One region of the Desulfosporosinus burensis genome, then DNA from elsewhere that is predicted to be linked to it. Evidence: predicted binding sites of a transcription regulator. Region 1 holds the regulator's gene; the other holds the start of a gene.

Region 1 (4,294 bases):
AGCTTGTTTCCGTGTATTTAGAGAGCTTAGAAGTCGAAAGCTCTACGCGACAAAAAGATGCCCCTCAGGGGGTATCTTCTCTTTTTATCGGAGGTGGGACTCCAACGGCGCTTAAGGATAACGAGCTAGAACAATTGATGGGGATGATTCATCAGTTTTTCAGCATAAACTCAGGAGCTGAAAAAACGGTCGAAGGAAATCCTGGAACTCTATCAGACGAAAAGCTGGCAATATTACGGCGTTATGGGATTAATCGTTTTTCACTCGGGGTTCAGTCTTTTGACGATTCATTGTTACGAGCGGTAGGTCGAGTTCACACTGCGGAACAAGCTCGTAAAGCCCTTCAACGCTTGAGGGCGGCAGGGTTTAAGAACGTTAATTTGGATTTGATGTTCGGACTTCCCGAGCAGGATATGGCAGCTTGGCAGGTGTCCATAGAAGAGGCTTTGTCTTATTCTCCTGAGCACTTATCACTCTACGGGTTAATGCTAGAGGAAGGCACGCCACTCTATGGACGATATATGGGGACCAGAGAGCTTGCAAGAGGAGAAAAATTGGAACTAGGTGGACTTCCAGATGATGACCTACAAGCTGAAATGTACGAATGGGCAGTACTAAGGTTAAAACAGGCAGGATATAGGCAGTACGAAACGTCTAATTTTGCGCTCCCGGGTTTTGAATGTCAGCATAATCTAGGCTATTGGCGGGGCGGGGACTATTTAGGCTTAGGTCCTGGAGGGGTGTCTTGCTTGGATAGGGTGCGGTGGAAAAACATTGAAGATGTATGTTCCTATGCAAATTTGCTTCTCAAAGGGGAAAGTCCGTTGGACGAGGCGGGGCAGGAAGTCTTATCTTTGCGCGAGTGTATGGCAGAGCGTATGATTTTGGGGTTAAGGCTTGAAGAAGGAGTACATCTTTCCTCGTTTAAAAATGATTTTGGAGCGGATCTCAGGGATATTTACAGGGACGTTTTGGCACGCTATGATAGGGGGATTTTTGTATTTCAGGGTGAATATCTAAGTTTGAATCCGAGATATGCTTTTGTAGCGAATGCTATTTTGCGGGAGTTTGTGTAAGGGACTTGTATCACACAGCGCTCGGTGCTTACGACGCAGAGCAAACTAACCGTTCAAGCTCCTACTATGGGGAGCGGGGTTCATCCTTCGGCGATAGTATTATATAAAAGAACCCGCCTACGGCGATAATCTCCACTGGAGACTATCGTGCCAAATTCGCCATCCTTGGCTCAGTTGGCGGCAGTGCACATCCTTTGTGCACTGCCCCGCCTCTGGGGTCGGTCGCTTGAACGGAAGTTTGCTATTCTGCTTACGTAAAGACGTCGCGCTCGTGTGACACTGCGTCCTGGACTTGGGTCAGGGAACGGAGCGGAAGTTGGGGACGGTTCTTGGTTTGAATTCTGGGGGACGGCACATTGATGTGCACTGTCTTGTCTTAGGGGTCGCTTTAACGGAAGTTGCTATTCTGCTTACGTAAAGACGTTGCGCTCGTGTGACACTGAGTCCTAGGCATAGGTTGGAGAACGGCGTGCAAGTCGGGGACGGTTCGTGGCTTGCGTTCGACCTTCTGATTGCATCGGAAGGCTGTAAAAGCTTAGTATTATTCTATATAAAACTCTCAAGGTATTTTGTTAAAATGATTCTTGACAAAGCTAAAATGAAGTGGTAATGTGAAGACATCAACTGTTAGCACTCATCAAGAGAGAGTGCTAACAACGAACTCGGACGATGAACTTGAGGTGTGTAATGTTCGGGTGAGTCCCTAGTAGTTAGTTTTGGAAAGGCGGAAAGCATTATGCAAATGGATGAACGAAAACGCAAAATACTACGGGCGATTGTTCAGGATTATATTGCTACCGCTGAGCCGATTGGTTCTCGTACGATTGCGCGTAAATTTGATCTTGGAGTATCCTCCGCGACGATACGCAATGAGATGGCGGATTTAGAAGATTTAGGGTTTATCGAACAACCTTATACTTCCGCTGGACGGATTCCATCCGATGCGGGTTATCGGTATTTTGTAGATTGTCTGATGGATCCTAAGGTCCTTAACGCTGAAGAAAAGGAATTTATTGAGCGAGAAAGTACGAGAAGAATCCATGAGATTCAAGAAGTTATTACCCATACCAGTAAATTATTATCTGAGCTTACGAATTTGACGAGTCTTGTCCTTGGACCCCATAAGGCTAAAAGTAAGTTTGGGAAATTGCATTTTCTACCGTATCAACCGGGGCAGGTTATTATGGTCATCGTGAAAGAAAATGGTGCTGTTGAAAATCATATTATTGAGGTTGGGGACAATCAAACAGCGGAAGAGCTTCAACAAGTGGCTGAAGTTTTTAATCAAAAAATGCGTGGGTACTCTTTAAACCAAGTTAAACGCAGCATGCTGCATGAAATCTATAGCGAATTGTCAAGGCAGAGGCTTTTGATTGATAATACTCTCGATATGCTTAGAGCCATTCTGGACGATAGCGAAGGAGAGGAACGGATCTGTCTTGGGGGGACCCTCAATATGTTAAATCAACCTGAATTTAAGGATTTAGGGAAGGTTAAAACGTTATTTAAAATCTTCGAAGAAAATGAGCCGCTTAAAAAACTATTACATCCTGACCAAGAGGGACTAAATGTCACGATCGGTGGAGAAAATAGCTTGAAGGAATTTAAGGATTGTAGTGTCATTTCTGCTACTTATAGAGTCAATGGTCTAACCATCGGTGCGGTGGGGGTGCTTGGTCCAACACGTATGGATTATGCTAAGGTCATTGCAATTGTTGATTTTATGACGCGTAGTTTGACGGATGTCCTGACGAAACGCAAGCGGTGACGAAGCATGAATAAGCCGCAGATGGCGTGAAATTGCTCTGCTCACCACAGCGCCGTCGCTAGCGCGCTTGATTACGAGGCAAGCTTAGGCAAACCTCTGGGCTTTCTGAATGTGAACCTGTGCCACGCTAACGCCTCGTAATGTAAGCGCGCTAGACAGCGACTCTGCTGAATCGGTTCGCTCCGCAAAGTCACACCATCTGCTGGGTCGACGAGGGTTGGAGATGAGGTGGAACGATGAGAAAGTTTAGAACGTTTGGACGTCGGGATAACGGTGGGGATAACGATTAATAGAGCGAAACGTTGGTTATAGGGAGTTGAATTTCTTCGCTCTCAACTGGGTAAAGCATTAAATATGCGGGTGATTGAGCCTTTTAGGTTCATTCTTATATAAATTTTGTGACTAAGTTATGAGAGGTGATCATGCATGGCGCGAATGAGAGAAGATACTCTCAGAGGCCGAGAGCTAAGTAGTGACGAAGATAATTTGGGAGATAAGCAAGAACATGAATCTGAGAAATCCATACACGACGAAGATAGTCTGGATAGCAAGGATATGAGCCCTCCGGAGAAAATTCTTACCTTGGAAGCGGAGCTTATCCAGGCTAGAGCTAAAGCAGATGAGCATTATGATCATTTGCTACGCATGCAGGCAGATTTCGATAATTATCGAAAACGGACACAGAAGGAAAAGACAGAAATCATCAAATATGCATCTGAACGTGTTGTTGGGGAGTTGCTTCCTGTTTTAGACAATTTTGAGCGAGCAGTCAGTGCCGCTCAAATCAATCCTGATTTCGCAGCTTTTTCACAAGGGGTGGAGATGATTTTACGTCAGTTGCAAACGGCGCTTAGCAAAGAGGGTCTCAAGGCGATTGAAGCCGTTGGGCAGCCGTTCGACCCAAATCTTCATGACGCAGTGCTGCGGGTGGAGTCAGAAGAGCATCCTGAGAATACTGTGGTCGACGAACTGCAAAAGGGATATTACCTAAAAGAAAAGGTTTTACGTCCTAGTATGGTTAAAGTTTCGAACTAGTTATAAGGAGGAAGAAAACAATGGGTAAAATTATTGGTATTGACTTAGGTACTACAAATTCTTGCGTAGCTGTTATGGAAGGTGGAGAAGCAGTTGTTATCCCTAATGCGGAGGGAAATCGTACAACTCCATCTGTAGTAGGTTTTTCTAAATCTGGCGAGCGACTCGTCGGACAGGTGGCCAAACGGCAATCTGTTTCCAATCCGGACAAAACCGTCAGTTCCATTAAACGCCATATGGGTACAGATCATAAAGTAAAGATTGAAGATAAGACCTATAGTCCTCAAGAAATTTCGGCGATGGTTCTCCAGAAACTCAAAACGGATGCTGAAGCCTATATCGGACAGCCTGTTACCCAAGCTGTTATTACAGTTCCTGCCTATTTTACCGATGCCCAACGTCAAGCAACAAAAGA
Region 2 (4,294 bases), on a different contig from region 1:
CTGCCCCAATCTTTTTTACGGTAATCTTGTTTTTAAATACAATTCTAGAAAGGATCATGATCACAAATACGTTACAAAAAATAAGTGTAGAAACGATGCCTACAGGAAAATAGCTGACAGACTTTACGAACGAAATATTAGTGACCGCTGAGGAAAGCCCGCCTATTAATAGGAAGGATAAAATTCTCCAGCCGACTTTAAACCCTGTTTTGTTAGTAACCAATAATAGAATTGAGAAAAAGACCAAGTTAAACGAGGGAGCTAGGATTGCGATACTTAATGTATCAAAACCAAGGTTGCCTAACAGAGTACAAAAGGTACCATTTGTACCCCAAAATATGGAAGAAAAAATGGCTAAAACAAATCCTATTCCTTTATTACTTAAGACAATCACCGATACTCCTCCTGAACCCAAGCTTAGTAAATTATATTTTATACAGTTCGTCAGCGTCTGATTTTTCTCCTGTAATTCGGGGATTATTCCGAACATATTGTAAGTTCAAGCACCTTTTATTGTTGAGCTTGTCACGTCTGTCCAAAGTATAGCGTAAACTATGGTAAATGAGTGGCTTGTGAGGTGAGCAATTTGAAAGCCATAGCGTTTGTCGATTACGAAAATATTTGGACCGGCTTATTAGAGCGAGGGTATGAATTATCTCCGGAACAGTTGGTGCAGTTTTTACAACTTTATGCAGAACGCAATACGATGGATTTATTAGCTATCTATCTTTACGCAAACTTCGACCGTGAAGAGTTTTGGCGGACACAAACGACGTTTGAGAAAACAAATGTCTTTACACGTCATGTCTTTGGAAAGAACAATTATTCAAGCACAGGACTTCGCCGTAATGCTGCAGATTTAGAGTTAATGCTCGAAGCCCAAGAAATCCTACTGACACGAGCAGCTACCTTTGACCTCTTTTTATTAATTACAGGGGACGGAGATTTCCTGTCCTTGCTTAGAAAGGTCCGTGCTTGGGGGAAAGATGTTAAGGTGATAGGAGTTGCCGGAAGTGTTCATCACGCTCTGCAACCTTATTGCGAGGAAGATGATCTTTTCCAGTGGGCAATCAATGAAAAACACGAAGTAGAGTATCGCCCAGAGCTTGATTTAGAACAAGGGATTCAAATCCTAGGAAATCTTCAGATACGCTTGCCTTATGTTGCGTCTACAAAAGCGAGGGCTGCCTTGACAGAATCTTTGGGGCGGTCAATCCCACAAGTTAAGGAGTTCATACGGTACACCTTAAAGCAAACTATCCTTTTTGAGAAGGAGCACCCGGATCATAATTTGAAGATTGGTAAAACCAAGATTTATCTGCTTAATCTAGAAAATAGTACAGTGAAAGAAGCTCTAGGTTCCATCTTGGAGGAAGTTTCTCAGCGGCAATTAAAATTAACTCAAGAGAATTAATCGTGCATAGAAGAGTTCAAAACTGGCAATTATAGTGTGTAGACGATATGGTGATGCGTATGGGAGGAGGCCTTAGGCATTTATTAAATATCTATTGCCTGAAAACGGGAGTAATAATTAGATTGATAAAGAAAATGCTAGTTAAATACCTGTTTTTGGAGTATTAGGGGGCTTGCTTTCCTGCGGCCCCTTGCATATTATTATAGATATATTGTTAGCACTCAATAGAGTCGAGTGCTAACAAATATTAAATAAAAAAACATAGGAGGGACTTTTCTTCATGAACATTAAACCTCTCGCAGATCGGGTGATCATTAAAGCACTCCCGATGGAAGAAAAAACTAAGAGCGGAATTATTATGCCGGATACCGCTAAGGAAAAACCACAAGAAGGCGAAATTGTCGCTGTAGGACCTGGTAAAATGGAAAAGGGTGTTCGCGTCGCTCTCGATGTTAAGGCAGGCGATCGTGTAATTTATTCCAAATATGCAGGGACCGAAGTGAAGTATGACGGTCAAGAATATCTTATCCTGAAAGAGTCAGATATTTTAGCCATTATGGGCTAGTTTAATAAGAATTATTTATAAGGAGTGAAATACGTTGGCAAAACAAATTATTTTTAATCAAGATGCACGTCACGCTTTAGAACGCGGAGTTAATGCTCTAGCTGAAGCTGTTCGTGTAACCCTAGGACCTAAGGGACGTAATGTCGTTCTCGATAAGAAGTTTGGATCTCCTCTGATCACGAATGACGGAGTAACAATTGCTCGTGACATCGAATTAGAGGATCCGTTTGAAAACATGGGAGCTCAACTTGTTAAAGAAGTTGCTACCAAAACTAACGATGTGGCTGGGGACGGTACCACTACGGCTACTGTTTTAGCACAAGCGATCATTCGCGAAGGGCTTAAGAACGTTGCAGCTGGTGCAAATCCTATGGGCATTAAACGTGGAATTGAGCAAGCTGTGGAAGTTGTGGTTGCAGACATTAAAGCTAATGCCAAACTCGTTGAGACGAGTGAAGCTATTGCCCAAGTCGCCTCCATCTCTGCTAGCGACAAGAACATCGGTGACCTTATTGCTCAAGCCATGGAGAAAGTTGGCAAAGACGGCGTCATCACAGTTGAAGAAGCTAAAGGCATGACCACCGAACTTGAAGTGGTTGAAGGAATGCAATTTGATCGCGGATATATTTCTGCATATATGATCACAGATACGGAGAAAATGGAAGCCGTACTTAATGATCCTTACATCCTGATTACTGACAAGAAGATCAGCGCCATTCAAGACGTTTTACCAGTCTTGGAAAAAGTAGTTCAAGCGGGTCGTCAACTGATGATTATTGCCGAAGACATTGATGGGGAAGCACTAGCTACCCTCGTCGTCAACAAGCTGCGCGGAACCTTCGTTTGTGTCGGAGTTAAAGCCCCTGGCTTTGGAGATCGTCGCAAAGCAATGCTCGAAGACATTGCCGTACTGACAGGCGGAACTGTGATCACAGAAGATCTAGGCTTAAAACTAGAAAACACCACGGTTGAAATGCTGGGCCGTGCCCGCCAAGTCCGTGTAACCAAAGAGGAAACCACGCTTGTTGAAGGTGCTGGTAACACTGACGATATTAAAAAACGTGTTGAAGCCCTTAAACGACAAATTGAAGAAACTACGTCTGACTTTGATCGTGAAAAACTCCAAGAGCGTTTAGCTAAATTAGCTGGCGGTGTTGCCGTAATTCAAGTCGGTGCAGCAACCGAAACTGAAATGAAGGAGAAGAAACTCCGCATTGAAGATGCTTTAGCTGCAACCCGTGCCGCTGTTGAAGAAGGAATCGTGTCTGGTGGAGGGACTACCCTGATTGATGCTATCCAGGCCTTAGATGCCCTTAATTTAGTCGGTGACGAGGCAACTGGTGTGAACATTATTCGCCGAGCTCTCGAAGAGCCACTTCGTCAGATCGCCAACAATGCTGGGCATGAAGGCTCCGTTGTCGTTGGCAAGGTTCGCGAGTCCGGCAAACGTGGAATTGGCTTCAATGCTGTAACTGAAGTCTATGAAGATATGATTGCTGCTGGTATTGTTGACCCAGCCAAAGTTACTCGTTCGGCTCTGCAAAACGCAGGTTCCATTGCTGCTATGCTTCTGACCACTGAATGCTTAGTCTCTGATCTGCCTGCCAAAGATGGCGGCGGAGCACCTGGCATGGGTGGCATGGGCGGTATGGGTGGAATGGGCGGCATGATGTAAGTCAAAGTCGTTAACCCTTGATACAAGCCACTTCCAGCGATTAAAAACCCCGAAAAATACCCTAGGGGTAACAAAAGGGTAACATTTTCTAATAAAAAAAATCATACCCCTAGGGGTATGATTAGATTAGAGGCTTTTCATGAGTTCACTGAACTTTTGGGAAGCCTCTTTTTTCATAGCTTTTGTAGTGTGCATGTAGACAATTCTTGTTGTTTCGTCATCTTTGTGCCCCAGCCGCTCCATGATCTCAGGGTGACTGACTCCAGCCTCTGCCAGAAGCGATGTGTGAGTGTGAGTCTTTGTAATACTAACAGTTCCTTCTTCGCAAAACCTTGTCGCGTTTCTGATCGGGCAACTGGGAAGGGATACGAGATATACTCAAGAGGATTTAGCTGGGAAAAAGATGCTCGAGGATTGTTATGGTTTAATAAATAGTGCTAGGGATATTGTTGGCGGAAGATTGATATTAATTGAATGTAAACCCATTGATGGATTATGCAATTATTATGAAAGCGAAGGTTTTATAGATATAACAGAAAATTCCGATGGCCTAAAACAGTACATAAGATTCTTCGAATAGGTGTAGGATTCGGGCGGAGAATGTTATTGAGGTTAGAGATAAATTGAAACAGTATGAAGT

What was found. The regulator HrcA, encoded in region 1, represses chaperone genes, less so after heat shock. The targets are predictions, from matches to a motif close to TGTTAGCACTCNNNNNNNNNGAGTGCTAACA.
Region 2: groES (co-chaperone GroES) is a predicted target of HrcA. The motif match lies at 1,627-1,657, and genes of this name have one in related genera.

What each region holds. Positions count from the first base shown of each region.
Region 1 covers NZ_BAAHYN010000003.1:354,123-358,416, reverse strand. The annotation lists gene hemW (radical SAM family heme chaperone HemW) at 1-1,076, shown strand, start outside; gene ACYQ3Q_RS06965 (hypothetical protein) at 1,369-1,494, shown strand; gene hrcA (heat-inducible transcriptional repressor HrcA) at 1,813-2,844, shown strand; gene grpE (nucleotide exchange factor GrpE) at 3,271-3,879, shown strand; gene dnaK (molecular chaperone DnaK) at 3,900-4,294, shown strand, end outside.
Region 2 covers NZ_BAAHYN010000007.1:181,211-185,504, reverse strand. The annotation lists gene ACYQ3Q_RS14230 (DMT family transporter) at 1-394, opposite strand, end outside; gene ACYQ3Q_RS14225 (NYN domain-containing protein) at 587-1,414, shown strand; gene groES (co-chaperone GroES) at 1,695-1,979, shown strand; gene groL (chaperonin GroEL) at 2,014-3,654, shown strand.